2 regions of the Corynebacterium zhongnanshanii genome follow, and region 1 is predicted to be linked to the other one. Evidence: predicted binding sites of a transcription regulator. Region 1 holds the regulator's gene; the other holds the start of a gene.

Evidence for each region. The regulator LexA, encoded in region 1, represses DNA repair genes until DNA is damaged. The targets are predictions, from matches to a motif close to CGAACANNTGTTCG.
Region 2: the regulator LexA is predicted to act here: its motif matches at 5,242-5,255, upstream of IAU67_RS07475 (HNH endonuclease signature motif containing protein).

Annotation. Positions count from the first base shown of each region.
Region 1 covers NZ_CP061033.1:1,116,231-1,124,141, reverse strand. The annotation lists gene dapF (diaminopimelate epimerase) at 1-415, shown strand, start outside; gene IAU67_RS05070 (hypothetical protein) at 412-1,215, opposite strand; gene hflX (GTPase HflX) at 1,264-2,718, shown strand; gene IAU67_RS05060 (DeoR/GlpR family DNA-binding transcription regulator) at 2,739-3,557, opposite strand; gene lexA (transcriptional repressor LexA) at 3,606-4,430, opposite strand; gene IAU67_RS05050 (hypothetical protein) at 4,679-5,137, shown strand; gene nrdR (transcriptional regulator NrdR) at 5,171-5,647, shown strand; gene hrpA (ATP-dependent RNA helicase HrpA) at 5,644-7,911, opposite strand, start outside.
Region 2 covers NZ_CP061033.1:1,669,478-1,677,388, forward strand. The annotation lists gene IAU67_RS07445 (glycosyltransferase family 2 protein) at 1-316, opposite strand, end outside; gene rfbD (dTDP-4-dehydrorhamnose reductase) at 327-1,196, opposite strand; gene IAU67_RS07455 (LCP family protein) at 1,244-2,785, shown strand; gene IAU67_RS07460 (TIGR03089 family protein) at 2,797-3,438, shown strand; gene IAU67_RS07465 (ABC transporter permease) at 3,435-4,187, opposite strand; gene IAU67_RS07470 (ABC transporter ATP-binding protein) at 4,177-5,145, opposite strand; gene IAU67_RS07475 (HNH endonuclease signature motif containing protein) at 5,359-6,465, shown strand; gene IAU67_RS07480 (response regulator) at 6,457-7,131, opposite strand; gene IAU67_RS07485 (ATP-binding protein) at 7,132-7,911, opposite strand, start outside.

The DNA of each region.
Region 1 (7,911 bases):
GTCGGTGGGGGATTTCCGCCTCGCTGGGCTTGCGGTGGACATGGGAAACCCGCACCTGGCTGCGGTGATCCCGGAGCTCACCGAGGAGGCCCTGGCCGACCTGCCCGTGGACCAGCCGGTGGAGTGGGATGCCGAGTTCTTCCCCCATGGCGTGAACCTTGAGGTGGTCACGCCCCTGAAGGACGATAGCGTCCACATGCGCGTTCACGAACGTGGCGTGGGCGAAACTCGCTCCTGCGGGACGGGGACCGTCGCCGCGACCGTTGCCGCCTTGGCCGACGCCGGGCGCGAGTCAGGAACGGTGACCGTCCATATCCCCGGCGGTACGGTGACCGTTGAGGTCAGAGATGACTCCTCCGTCCTGCGCGGTCCGTCACGCATCGTCGCGCGCGGCGAGACTGACCTTCTGGACTAGTGGCCTCCGCAGCCACAGCCTCCTGAGCCGCATCCGCCAGAACCTCCACAGCCGGGCGCGTCCACCACGGTCGCGGTGAACTGGACCTGACCGGCGATGATGAGTGATCGGGGTGCGCCGGCGTCGTCAATGGCGAGGGACGCGATATCTGCAACATCAGCAGGAATCAGCAGCGTGAAATCGAAGGGCGCGTGGACGCTGCATGCCCAGAACTGTTGGCCGGTGAGCTGGTTAGTGCGCCGACCCACAGCCGAGGTTTCTACCACGATGGATGCGCTGGCGTGAGGGGATGTGCTCCCGGAGTTGAGATCCGTCAGGCCCGTGGCCTCGATCGTGCCTGGTGTTCCAGTGATGCCTGCAGCGGTGAGCATCGAGGGATCAGTGAACACCTCCACCGACGTGGCCAAAGCGGATACTTGCACCTGCTGATACTCCAGAGGCGGCTCATCGGACAGCATGGGCCCCTGGGCAATCGTGGCAGCGACGGAGGCCACCACCGGTGCTTGCTGACCGGAGGTCTGAAGCGCCGGCGAATCGTCCACCACGTCGATCACACCGATGATGTCATCGACCATGCTCACGTGCGCGGAGGTGGATACTCCGCCGAAGTAACTGGCGAACGTTCCGAAGGGCTCCACGGCCATCACGACCAGGCGTGCACCGGAGGCGTCGTCATATTGCAATACCTGACCGCCGCGCACCTCGCCAGAGACGAACAGTTGGCCGCTGGAATAGGCGGTTTCTAAAGCATCTTGCCATCGTGGGAACGCGAGCCCCACGCTCTTCAACTCCTCGATCATGATCCCTACCTTAGTACTGGTGCTGACAACGGTGTATAAAGGCTACTAATGAAAGATTTTGATGAGTACGACTACTCTGAATCCCCTCGACAGGATACATATACGCCAACGATTGGCGAACTTGATCTGGAGGCTCGCTCCAGCTTACGGCGCCTGACCCGCGGAACCAGCACTTACACCGACGAGCAGGCCGACGGTTACGACGTCGAGTATCGTAAACTGCGCCTGGAACGCGTGGTGCTCGTGGGCGTGTGGACCGAAGGAACGGTTCAACAGATTGAAGCCCGTCTGGATGAGCTGGCCGCGTTGGCGGAAACCGCCGGCTCGGAGATCGCCGACATGCTGTATCAAAAGCGCGACAAGCCGGACTCCGGAACATACATCGGAAGCGGTAAGGTCGACGAGCTAAAGTCCATCGTTGCGGAAACCGGCGCGGACACCGTGATTTGCGATGGCGAATTGTCCCCAGGCCAGATGATTGCGCTGGAAAAGGCACTGGACGTCAAGGTTATTGACCGCACCATGCTCATTCTGGACATCTTCGCCCAACATGCGAAGTCCAAGGAGGGCAAGGCGCAGGTTGCTCTGGCGCAGATGGAGTACCTGATTACCCGCGTGCGCGGCTGGGGTGGAGCACTGTCCCGCCAGGCTGGCGGCCGTGCGGGGTCCAATGGTGGCGTGGGTTTGCGTGGTCCTGGTGAGACGAAGATTGAAGCTGACCGTCGCCGCCTGCGCTCCGATATGGCCAAGCTCCGCAAGGAGATCGCCGCGATGAAGACCTCGCGTGAGGTCAAGCGTATGCGCCGTGATCAGGCCACTATCCCTCAGGTGGCGATTGCCGGGTACACCAATGCCGGTAAGTCCTCGCTGATTAACGCGCTGACCAACGCGGGTGTTCTGGTGGAGGATGCGTTGTTTGCCACGCTGGATCCCACTACGCGCCGCGCGAATCTGGCCGACGGCAGGGCCGTGGTCTTTACAGACACGGTGGGCTTTGTCCGCCACCTTCCCACGCAGCTCGTCGAGGCGTTCCGCTCGACGCTGGAGGAAGTGCTGGCCGCAGACGTGGTGCTGCACGTGGTGGACGGCTCGGATCCTTTCCCGATGGAGCAGATCGCTGCCGTGAATAAGGTGATTGGCGAGATTGTCGAGGAGACTGGACAGCCAGCACCGCCGGAGATACTGGTCGTCAACAAGATCGACGCCGCCGATCCGCTGACTCTGGCCGAGCTCAGGCATCGGTTGGACGACGTGGTGTTCGTGTCTGCACACACGAGAGAGGGCATTCCTGAGTTGGAGACCCGGCTGGAGATGTTCCTCAACACTCTCGACCGGGAGGTGAGCCTTCACGTGCCGTTTAGCCGAGGCGACGTGGTCGCTCGGGTGCATGAGTATGGCACGGTCCTGACCGAGGAGTACGACGCCGACGGCACCTGGTTGCGCGTCCGGCTCCCGACCCAGGTTGTGGAAGAGTTGGCGGAGTTTTGCCACGAGCAGCACTAGGCTGCCGGTAGAGGAGGATTTTAGGGGAGCGGCTGGTATTCGTCTGCAAAGACCACGTCCACGTCTTCGTGCCGAAGCGCGTCGATGTACCTGGGGGGCGCGTCTTTATCGGTGACGACCGTGGCTATGTCGTTGATGCTGGCGAAGCTGACGAGGTAGTCGAGTCCGAACTTTGTGGAATCGCATAAGGCCACCACGCGCTGAGCGTTCGTGACCATCGCTCGTTTAATCGCGCCCTCTTGAGCGTCCGGTGTGGACAGGCCGTGTTGCATGGTGAGCGCATTGGTGCCGATGAACGCGACGTCCGCGCGCAACACTCCAATGGCGCGCGTGGCGATGTCGCCCACCACTGCTTGGGATTGGGGACGCACATGTCCACCGATGAGGCGAACATCGCACCGGGGCGCATCGGCCAGCATGGTGGCGATGGGCAGCGAGTTGGTGATGATGTGCACATCCACCGTGTCGTCCTCTGAATGGTTTTTAGCCAGGGAAGCCGCGAGTTCTTCGGCCATCATCGCGGTGGTGGTGCCGGCGTCGATAAAGAGGGTAGATGGGCCCGTGGGGATGGTCTGTAAGGCGGCCTTGCCGATGGCCTTTTTGGCAGCCAGTGCCGCCTTGGAGCGCGTTTCGATGGACGTGGACTCGTTCCGGAAGCTATACGCAGGAACCGCACCCCCATGAACGCGGTAGAGGCCACCCTCGTTGTCTAGGGTTGCGAGGTCTCGCCTGATTGTCTCTGCTGTGACGCCGAATTTTTCAGCCAGTTCAACAACGGTGACCCTGCCGTGTACTGCGGTGAGGGAGGCAATCTGCCTGCGACGTTCTTCTGAGTTCATCAGTGAGGACTCGACCTTCTCCTGTAGAGGGCACGCGCTCCGTGCCACTTAGACCTTGCGGAGAACCGCAACTACCTTTCCGAGAATAGTTGATTGCTCGGCCGGGATGGGCGCGAACTCATCGTTATGGGGGAGGAGCCACAGTCCAGTCTCATCCTTATGGAACTCCTTGACGGTCGCCTCATCATCGATCATAGCGGCCACGAAGTCCCCAAACTCGGCGGTGTTCTGGGACTTCACTGCAACCCAGTCGCCGTCCAAGATGCCCGCGTCTTTCATAGACATGCCCACCACCTGCAGGAGGAACAACTCGCCACTACCGACGAGCTCCTCGGGAAGAGGGAAGTGGGCCTCTACGTGTTGTTCGGCAAGAATCGGATTTCCGGCAGCGATCTGTCCGACGACGGGCACGTAGGTGGCCGTGGGAAGCTCCAATCCTTCAGCGTCTACCTGAGCGGCCTTGGGCTTCCTGCCGGGCTTCGGTTGGTTGCTGGGATCCTCCGCAGACTGGTTGTATGCGCGAACATCCACAGCGCGCGGGCGCTTCAGTTCGCGCTTGAGAAAGCCCTTTTCCTCTAGCTGCGTGAGGTGGTACGAGACCGAGGAGGTGGAGTGTAGGCCAACCGCGTCTGCAATTTCGCGGATGCTCGGCGGGTAACCCCGCAACACGGTGGAGTCTCGAATGACTTCCATGATGCGGCGTTGGCGAGCGGTCAACGTGGCCTTGCCACCTTTTTCAGACGCGCTCTGCTCTGCTGCGCGCTCTTCGGCAGTCTTCTTCGGGCGGCCGCGCCGACGGCGCGGTTGAGATTGTGCCGCAGACGTCCCTTCGAGGGGAGTCACTGTGGCACGAGTGTTTTCAGTCTCTGGCATGGGCTCCTGCCTTCGTTGATGGTGCTGTGCGCTCAACTCTAGCGCAGTTATCGAACAACTTAAAGCATTTGTTCGAAAAAAGTTCACAAAGGTCTAGACGGACTCGAACGCCTGTGCTAAATTCTTCGTTAAGCAGAAAATAGAACATAGAGACGAAGGCGTTCGATTATGTGCACGGCGCTGTGAGGCGCGGATGACAGAATGAATGACAACCGAACGCACCAGTACTCAGAAGGGAGTGGTCACTCGTGACTACGTCATTTACTCAGCAGGTAGAGCGCCAAACGGATCGCAGTGCGGCGCGGCGTGCGATACCCGGATCGATTGCCCGGCTGGATCCTGATATGCGTGTGCAGCAGAAGCCCATGTGGGATGAGCACCAGGCCTCTCTAGAATCGAACACTGCCGGGGCAGGACGTGCTGTTGCTCCGTCGCGCAGTTTAGTGAGCCGTCGGCGTCGCATCGCAGCAACACCGCATACTGTGTTCGAATATTCACATCGGCATTCGCTGATCCAGCGCGTCATGCGGCGAGCCGATATGGTTGCGCGATCGCGCGGTGGTGTTGCAGTCTCCTTGGGGGCTATCGTGTTGGCGCTGGGGTTAAGCCCGGTGTTCTGGAGTGAGGAGCCAGCTCAACCACAGCCAGCGCCCGTGGTTGAGCATGTGAGTATCGACAGCAACGCTGGCGATATCTCACCTAGATAGCCCACGGGACCGGAAGGGGGATAGGATGAACATGTGTTGTGCCCTTCGTGTGGATCCGAATCGTCTCGTGTTGTTGACTCCCGTTCGATCGAACTGGGAATGGCGATCCGGCGGCGTCGCGAATGCGCCGCCTGTGAACATCGCTTTACCACGATCGAACGTTCAGTTCTGCTGGTGACCAAGCGCAACGGGGTGGTAGAAGACTTCAGTAGGGACAAGGTCATCAAGGGCGTACGCCGCGCATGCCAGGGACGAGAAGTTTCTGACGACGCACTGAAGCGACTCGCGCACGAAGTGGAACAAGCGATCCGCGCCGATCACGGATCCCAGGTGCAGGCCCACGATATCGGCTTGGCTATTCTGGGCCCCTTGAGAGACCTGGACGAGGTTGCGTACCTCAGGTTTGCCTCCGTCTACAAATCCTTCGACAGTGCCGAGGACTTCGAGCAAGAGATCGGATCCCTGCGTACCCATCGGCAACAGCGTGGCGGACACGCAGACCAGGACTAGCGGATCTTCGCCAAGGCCTTCCTAATGCGCGGAAGACTCACGGTCCGCGTGGTGCCCAAATGCTGGGCAAAGAGGCTCACCCGGAACTCCTCGATCATCCACCGAACCTCCTTGACCTGTGGGGACGCTGCACGAGTGGACGGGAGCCTGCGTAACGTATCCTCGAGAGCGGCAATCGCCTCCTGGACCTGATCGTCCAGATCAGCCTCGCGGTCCGGATCACGATCCAGCAACTCCAGACGCTCCTTCATCGCCGCCACATAGCGCGGAACATGCTGAAACGGCTGTACACCATGCCGTGCAAGGGCGTGTGGTCCCGCGAAGAACTCCAGCTGCGCGTTCATGTCCTCAATGGCTGCGCCAGACCAACCCTTCAGCTCAGCACGCATGTCGGCCACCGCCAAGATAGCGGGAGCCACAGCTACCACGTACTGCCTCACTAACGAGGGCCCTCGGCGTCGGGCTGAATCGATCACCTCGGCGCAGGTGTCAGGATCACGCACAATCGGCCCCGCGGACATCAGAATATCCTTGCAGGCCACCGTTACAATATCGGCAAGCAGGGGCTCAAAACCGCCTGCAACACCGCTTTCCAGCGCGACTCTCTGACGCAGCGGCAAGCCCTTCAGCATTTGCGGGGCAGAGACGGTACAGGCCGACGTCATAGAGTCCAGCACGAACTTGAACTGTTGGCCTGCAGCAGCCTGCTGCGAGGGGAATGCCTTCAGATCCACACCCTGAGGGGACTTCACCAACGCCGGGTACGTCTCGACAGTCTGTCCATCAATCACGGTGGACATCGTCTCCGGAATCACCCCGATACCGTCGGCATCCCATCGCCCTGCCGAGGCGAGAACATCACCGGTCGATGTGCCACCCGAACGCGAGGAGTGGGCAGCGCCATCGTTCGGCGACGGTGCCTGCCGAGCAGAAGCTTGAGCCACAGCACTCGTGACCTGCGCCTTCAGAGACGTCTGCAAATCAGCCAAAACGCGAGACTTCTTCACCACCTTCCCCCGGCGATCAATCGCCGCGAACTGCATCCTCAGGTGATCAGGCACGCGCTCCCAATTGAAATCCGAGGCAGAAATGCCCACACCACCCAGCTGCCGAAGCGCGTCGGCCAAGGCCACGTCGATTGGGCCATCAAAAGGCACCATGCGCTTTAACGCTTGCTCAGCAAACTGATTCGCCGGCACCACCGAGGTGCGCAAAGCCTTCGGCAGGGACTTGATCAGAACAATGACCAATTCCTGCCTCATGCCCGCCACCAGCCACTGAGCATCGGCAGCGGACACATTGCCGAGCAGCGGCAGCGGAATGCGCATCGTGATGCCGTCATCGGGATCTCCGGGACGGAACACATAGGACAGCTCGAACTCCAGCGAACCCTGCTTCCACGTGTCCGGAAACTCATCGGCCTCCGCGGCGCCTTCGTGAGACTCAATGAGCTTGTCGAGGGAGAAATTCAGTCGCTCGGGATTCTTATGCCGGGCCTTCTTCCACCACGAATCAAAGTGGCGGGCGGAGATAATGTGGTCGGGAAGGCGGGCGTCGTAGAAGTCGAAGAGTGTCTGGTCATCAACGATAATGTCCCGGCGGCGAACCTTATCCTCCAAAGAGCTGGCTTGCTCCAGAAGCTCCAGATTGTGCTTGTAGAAGTGGTGGCGAGTCCGCCAGTCACCCTCCACCAGCGCATGGCGGATGAAGAGCTCGCGGGCAGTCTCCTTATCAACCTTGCCCAGCAAGACAGGCCGATCCGCAATGACAGGCAGCCCCAACAGCAAAACCTTCTGAGTCGCCATGGCGGCGCCCTTCCTGGAAGACCAGTGCGGCTCCGAATAGGTGGTTTTGGTTAGGTGCGGAGCCAACTCTTCCAGCCACTCCGGCGCAATGGGGGCCACAGAGCGCGCGAAGATCTGACTGGTTTCGACCAGCTCGGCAGCCATTACCCACTGTGGCGGCTTTTTAGCCGCGTGGCTGGAAGGGTGGATCACAAAGCGGGAGTTCCGGGTGCCCGTAAACTGCTTCGAGTTTCCCTCACGCATGCCCACATGGGTGAGTAAGCCCGAGAGGATGGATTTGTGAATCATGTCCTCGTTGATGCTGTCCGCGGCGAACACTAATTCACGCACGTGGGGGATGTTCGGGATAGACCAGGACAAGTCCTGAATGACGGTCAGCAGCTGACGGACCAGATCCATCCATTCCCGGATGCGCATGTAGTGCAGGAACTCCTGCTGGCAAAGCTTCCGGAATTGATT
Region 2 (7,911 bases), 550 kb from region 1:
CAATCGCGCCCGCGTCAAACACCACATCCGGGTTAGAGATCACAAAAAACTCATCATCGACGCCGCCAGCGTCCCGCAACTCCCTCAAGTGCCGCGCCCCCAGATTCATCCCCGCACCGTAGCCAATGTTGCCGCCGGAGTACACCAGCTCCGCCCCGCGCTCCGCCGCCACCGCCTCCGGCGCGCCATCCGTGGAACCGTTATCCACCATCACCACATGGCCACCCTGCTGGGAGGCCTGTGGTACGGAATCAATGAAGTCCCACAGGTGCTGCCCCGGGGAATAGGTCACGGTAACGATTGCGATAGGTGCCATGGCGCTGACCCTACCGCAGCGCCTCCCGGAGAGACTCGCGCCACGCAGGCATCCGCGTGAGCTTCACAGATTCGCACAGCTTTTCGTATGCGGAAGTGTCCAGCGCCGCATTCAACGGGCGCTGGGCTGCGGTGGGGTACTCCCGCGTGGACACCGGAGAAACCCGCGCGGGATCGAACCCGGCCTCCTCGAACACCGCCCGGGCGAACGTGAACCAGGTGATCGGCTCGCCGGAGCCCGCGATATGCAGCAGCTGGTTATCACCCACCTCAGCCTCCGCCAGGTCCACCAACACACGCGCCAGATCCAGCGCGCGCGTAGGCCTTCCCCACTGGTCGTCCACCACCCGAGGATCCACGCCACGGCCGGCCAACCCCACCATGGTCTTCACAAAATCCCCGCCGGTGTTCCCCGGCCCGGTGTACACCCACGACGTCCTCACCACCGTCGCACCCGCCGCCAGCGCCGCCCGCTCCCCCGCCAACTTGCTGCGCCCGTACTCATTGACCGGACCCACAGGATCCGCCTCCCCATTGAGCTGCCCCTCCGGACGGTCGCCCGAAAACACATAATCGGTGGACACGTGAATCATCCGCATGCCGGTCTCCGCGCACGCCAGCGCCAACTCCCCCGGCGCGCGCCCATTGACAGCCCACACCTCCTCGGCACGCGCAGCGTCCTCCGCGGCATCCACCGCGGTAAAGGCGGAGAGGTTCAGGAGGGTGGCGCCTGGCGTCGAATATAAACGACACGCGGAGCGCACATCCCCGGTGAGGTCCAGCTCCCGGCGGGTCAGAGCGACGGCGTCAGGGACCAGCTGGCACACCGCGCGGCCCACCTGCCCCGCGGCACCAACAACAATGAGTTTCTGCGAACACACACGAACAAGTAGACCACACAAAAGACAAAGGGCTAAAGTATGTGGCCATGAGTGAGGACAACATCAGCCGCCATTCTCGGCGCATCAACCCAGCGGTCACCGCCGGGGCACGCCAGATCGGTTCCAAACCAGCGAAGGCGATCCTTGCGGGTCTGTCCGCAGTCCTCCTCGGTGTCACCGGCGCGGGATACTCCGTGCTGGGAGGCCTCGACAACAAACTCGCCTCCGCCGGCGGCCTGGACCTCGGCGGACAAACCGACGGCGCCATGGACATCCTGCTCACCGGCGTGGACTCCCGCACGGACGCCCAGGGCAACCCGCTGTCCCAGGAAGAAATCGACATGCTCCGCGCCGGCGAGGAGGAAGTCACCAACACGGACACCATGGTCCTAATCCGCATCCCCAACGACGGATCCGGCGCCACGGCCGTCTCCCTGCCCCGCGACACCTACGTCAAGACCGACAATTTCGGCAACACGAAGCTCAACGGCGTGTATGGCATCGCGAAGCAGGACCACGCCGACAAGATGGTCCAGGCCGGCGTGACCGACGAGAAAACGATCCAGCAGGAATCCTCCGAAGCCGGGCGTAAGGAGCTCATCAACTCCATCGCGGACCTCACCGGCATCAAGGTGGACCACTACGCCGAGGTGGGACTGCTGGGATTCGTGCTGCTCACCAACGCCGTGGGTGGCGTGGACGTGTGCCTAAACAACGACGTCTCCGAGCCGCTGTCCGGCGCGAACTTCAAGAAGGGCACCCAGACCCTAGACGGCGCCGACGCCCTGAGCTTCGTCCGCCAACGCCACGACCTCCCCCGCGGCGACCTGGACCGCATCACCCGCCAGCAGGTGTACATGGCCAGCCTGGTATCCAAGATCCTGTCCACGGGCACGCTCACCAACCCGTCGAAGCTCAACGAGCTCAGTGGGGCCGTGCAGCGCTCCGTGGTTCTGGACTCCGGCTGGGACGTGATGGGGCTGGCCACGCAGATGCAGAACCTGTCCGGCGGCAACGTGTCCTTCCAGACCATCCCCGTGACCTCCATCGACGGAACCGGCGACTATGGCGAGTCCATCGTCACCGTGGACAAGAAGCAGGTCCACGCGTTCTTCAAGGATCTGCTGGGTGAGGAAGACGGCGGTGAGAAGGCCGATGCCCCGAACTACCCTGCGCGCGAGTACACGGTGGCCATCAAGAACGGCTCCGACACCCAAGGCCTGGCCAGCCGCGTATCCGAGATCACCGCGTCCTTTGGCTTCACACCCGGCGAGGTAGGCAATGCGGAGGAATCCGGCGATTTCGAATCCTTCGTCAGCGCCCACAACGCCGAGGATCCCGCTGCTATAGACCTGGCCAAGAAGCTTGGCGGCTTGAAGATTGTGGAGGATCCAGGCCTGGGAGACAAGGAACTGTCCGTTTCCCTGTCCAGCACGTACAACGGCCCAGGACTCACTGACGAGGAGGCCCCTGAGGACCAGCCCGAGGAGAACTCCGACGTAGTGGGCGAAGAGGGCTCCATCGACGATACCGGCGGCCCTGACGGCCCGATCCACGCCGGCGGGGACACGCCGATGTGTGTGAACTAGGACAGGACCTCATGGACATCATCGCCCCCTTACTCGCCGACCCCGCCGCCCCGCGCCTAACCACCTACACCCCCGCCGGCCGCATGGAACTGTCCGGCCAGACCCTGGCGAACTGGCAGTCCAAGGTGGCCCACCTGCTCCGCGCCTACGGGGTACAGCCGGGTGACCGCATCGGCCTGATCGCGGACACCGGGTGGCAGCCCGCCGTGATCGCCATCGGGGCGTGGCACGTGGGTGCCGTCCTGACCGATAATCCCGACGCCCAGCTCCTCTTCACCGACGATCCCGCCCGCGCCGAGGCCTCCGATGCCGAGGAGATTTTCCTCTTGTCCTCAGACCCCTTCGGCCGAGGCGTGGAAGAAAGCGGTGGCGAGGTGCCCTTCGGCATCACGGACTTTTCCCCCGAGGTACGGATTCACCCCGACCAGTATCATGCCCCCACCGTGGACGGCCCGGAGCTTGCCGAGGGTGTGAGCGCCCCCGGCGCCGGCTCTGCCCGCCGAGTCCTCACCGGCCCATGGCAGAACGTGGCCGAGTTAACGAGGGCTCTGGTGCCCTTGATGCACGCAGGCTCCGTGGTGGTGTCGGTGGACACCGCCACGGAGCGGATGCAGGAGCTCGCCGCTAAAGAAGGGGCTGAGCTGGAGCTTTAGCGAGTATCTCGCCTGTTGTTGGCCAGGATCGCAACTCCGAAGAGGAGCGCACCCCATGCCAGGATCACGATCGCGCTCTGCGCTGGTGTGGTCATCAACCCCACCGCGTCGAGGACATCGTCGCCCTGAGCTTCCAGCGCGTGCCACTGCGTGAGGTCAGAAAGTCGAGTGCCGGGCATTGCGTAGTAAATGTACTTCACCCACTCCAGGTGCTGAGCGGCTGCCGCGAGCAACGGCTCAATCACCAGGAACAGCACCATCGGGATACCCGAACCCATGATCTTGCTGCGGGTCAGGCCCGCCAGCCCGACAGCCATCAGGGCGTAAACCGGGAGAAAGAGGGCATAGATCCATAGGTCATACGTACCGCCTCCGGTCCACTGCCCCTCGAGAGAGAAGTGCAGGACCACAGCGCTGATCGCGATGCCGATCCAGTAGCTCACTTCCGCAACAATGACGATCAGCGCGGCCTTGGCCAGCAACCACTGCGAACGATGGCGCTGCGTCAGGAAGCTATGGGCAACCATGCGGTCGTTGATATCACCGGCGGTACTACTTGCGGCGAAGATCAGCAAGACCAGCAGGAAGATCATGCCACCCAGTGTGGTATCACCCCAGCCGAAGGTTGCCTCAGGGTCAGAGTTCAGGAAGCTCATCAGCACCGCGGGTCCATAGAGCGAACCCGTGAGCAGGACAACATACACCCACGTACTACGCAGACTTGTTAGTTTCTTCAGTTCAGCGCGCATGGCTGTTCTCCTTGTCATTCGTGGTGTACTCCTGGGCACCGGCGGTGGCAGCCAAGAAGCGTTTCTCCAAGTTGTCCTGTTCCGTGCGCAGACCAGTAATCAAGAGGTTGTTACTCAAGGCAGTCTGAGCAACGGCTCGGCGAATCTCCTGCTCTCCGTGCTCTCCCACAGCCACGGCCAGGTTCCCCTTCTGAGCCTCAGACACCTCAAAGCCCTGGTTACTGAGCAGTGCCGCCAAAGCAATGGGATCAGCGGCCTCCACCATCACGCGAGTGCCGTCGGCCAGGAACTCGTCCATCGAGTATTCACCAATCAGCTTCCCCTTACCGATGACCACCAGACGATCAGCAGTCAATTGCATTTCAGACAGGAGGTGGGAGCTCACAAGGACGGCCTTGCCGTCGGAGGCCTGGCGTCGAATTACTTGGCGGATCCAGGTCACGCCCTCCGGATCCAGCCCGTTGACCGGCTCGTCGAGGATCAGGTGCTGCGGGTCACCCAGGAGCGCCCCAGCTAGCCCGAGACGCTGCTTCATGCCCAGCGAATAGCCGCCCACCTTCTTATCCGCGGCGGGACCGTTCAGGCCGACCATCTCCAGGCACTGCTCCACGCGCGACTGAGGAAGCCCCGCGCTCAGCGTCAGCACCGTGAGGTGGTTGCGCCCGCTGCGGCCGGGGGTGAACCAGGACGCATCCAGGACAGCGCCCGCGACGTGGGTTTTATGGTCGAGAGAAGAGAAGGCCGACGCGTAGGCCTTGCCATCAGGCAGCGTTCCAGAAAACGTGGCGGACCCGCCGGTGGGCTTGTCCAGGCCCAGGATGCAGCGCATGGTTGTGGACTTGCCGGCGCCGTTGGGGCCGAGGAAGCCCGTGACGGAGCCGTCGGGGACGCTGAAGCTGAGCGCGTCCACCACTTTTTTGGAGCCGTAGCTCTTGGTAAGCGAATCTATTGTGATCATGTCTTCTATGCTGCTCGAGTGGGCGGGTGAATACATCGGCCTGAAGGCCTATCTTGAGTGTCATACCTGGGTATCACACAGCTATATTTTTAAAATCGAACACTTGATCTATTTTATGCATATCTGTAGGCGCGTATGTATGGTGAGCGATCTAGACTAAAACCCAGACACGAAAGAATAGAACACTTCATCTACGCCTTGGGGGAGGCTGATATGACTACCCGAATCCGAAGAATCCACCCGGATGCCTGCTGGATCCTCGCGAACGAGCATGACGAGCTGGCCGCCGTGGGGCGGGACGCCAACCGCATCCACGTCCAGAGAATCCAAGCGGCCACACCCGTCGCTGACGCCTTCATCGCCGATCATTCCACGTGCATCGCAGCCCGCCTGGGGCTCAGCAACTACCACGCAGAGAAGATCAGCTTCGAAGCGCTCGTGCTCGCACAATTCCCGACCCTGATGGAGCTGCTCCTCACAGGGATGTACCTGCCCAGCTCGGTCAGCCGCCTCGCCGAATTGCTAGCGTGCATCCCCGAGGATCTCGCCGCCGCGCTGGACCTGGACGTCACCGACTGCCTGGGCCCCACGGTTCCCAACCAGTACCCACTCACCCCTGCCCAAATCAGCGCACGCATCCTTCCTATCGTCAACGATTACTGCCCGGAGAATCGCCTGTCCGAGCCACCGGAAACACACCTGCACATCAAACGCTCAGAAAACAGCACCACTTTCTGCCTCAGCGTTCCGCTACTCGAGGGGCAAGCCATCGAAAAACTCATCGCCACCACCGCGCGCACCCACAATGTCTCCGCGGCCGAGGCACTCGTCCTGCTCATCATGGGCAATGCGGACGTGTCCATTACCCTCAACCTGTTCCGTCATGCCGATAATCCCGACGCCCCTCTCGTCGCCGCCGGCACCATCCTCGACGAACAGTCCACGAAGAAATGGCTGGACAAGGTCACGCATACCCGAACGCTCGCGCCGTCCGGCACGTCCTCCTACTCTCCCACCGCGGCGCAGCGTGCCTACATCGAAGCGCGCGATGTCCACTGCCGTTTCCCGGGGTGCAGCGTTCCGGCATACCGGTGCGACATCGACCATATTCACCGCTACGACGGAGGAGGCCCCACCCACACCGACAACCTGCACCTACTGTGCCGGCACCACCACAAGCTCAAAACCGCAGGAGCCTGGGACGTCACCCGCTACCCGGACTCCAGCGAAACGTGGAGCTCCATCAACGACGGCCACACCGTCACCACCGTCGCCGACGGCCCCCTCGCCCGGCCCACCTTCGCCCAGCGCCTACGCTAACAACTCACCGTTAGAGACCAGACCATGCTTAAACGCAAACAACACCGCATGCACCCTATCCCGGGAATCCGTCTTCTGAAGCACACGGCTCACGTGTGTCTTCACCGTGGGCAGCGAAATAAACAACTCCTGCGCGATCTCAGGATTCGACCTGCCCAATGCCATCAACCGCAGGATCTCCTCCTCGCGGGGCGTCAATGGATCCGGCAACTCCATCGGTGGATACTGCAGCTGCTCACCGTGATTCATGTCGCGTACCTGGCGCATCAGACGCGCAGTGGCCTTCGGGCTAATCACGCCCGCGGACTCCCCCACCGTGCGCACGGCACTGATCAACTCCTGCGGATCCGCGTCCTTCAGCAGAAAACCGCTGGCCCCGGCCTCCACGGAGCCCATCACATAGTCATCGTTATCGAACGTGGTCAGCACGATAATCCGGACATCCACCCCCGCATCCACAATGGTGCGCGTGGCCGCAATCCCATCCATGCCCGGCATCTGCACATCCATCAGGATCACATCCACAGGAGAGCTCTGTGCCAACGCGCACGCCTGCTGGCCATCGCTGGCCTGCCACACAACCTCGATATCATCCTGGGAATCCAACACCAACGAAAACCCGGCGCGCACCAACTGCTGATCATCCGCCAGCCCCACACGCAACATTTATTTCGCCTCCACAGGAATCATCACGCTCACGTTCCAACCACCACCGTAGACCTCGGACTCACCCCAGGACGCACGGCCACCATAAATCCGCACCCGCTCGCGAATGCCGGTCAAACCACGCCCGCTGCCCTCACCACTGTCAGAGCCCGGGGCGTTGTCCACCGTGATCTTCACATAATCCGGCTCCCAGCGCACCACCACCTGCGCCTCCACGGAGCCGGCATGCTTCAAAATGTTCGTCAAACACTCTTGCACAACACGGTAGATGGTGAGGCTTTGCGCCTCATCAACGTCCAGCGGGATGCCTTCAGTGTGAAGGGAGACTGTAATGCCGTTGCGCTGGGCGTCGGATATCAATCCAGGGAGCGCGGCCGCACCAGGAACAGCACCACGGTCGCGTGGGGTATCGTCGTGCAGCACGCTCAGCAAGCTGCGCATCTGCCGCAAGGACTCGCGGCTGGATGCGGCGATGGTGTCCAGGGCGTCGATGGCCACCTGTGGATCCTTCTTGCCCGCGTAGCGCCCGCCATCGGCCTGGGCGATGATGCCCGTCAGGGAATGCGCCACGATGTCATGCATCTCGCGTGCGATGCGGTTGCGCTCACTGACCGTGGCCAGTTCGGCACGCGCGGACAGGATCTCGACCTCCTGGTTGCGGCGGAACACCGTTTTCCCCCAGAGCCACGCCGAGCCGATGGACGCCACCACCAGGAAAGACACGATGACCGTAAACACCCAGAACGTGACATCCCCGAACAGGCTCCACAAGGCGGACAG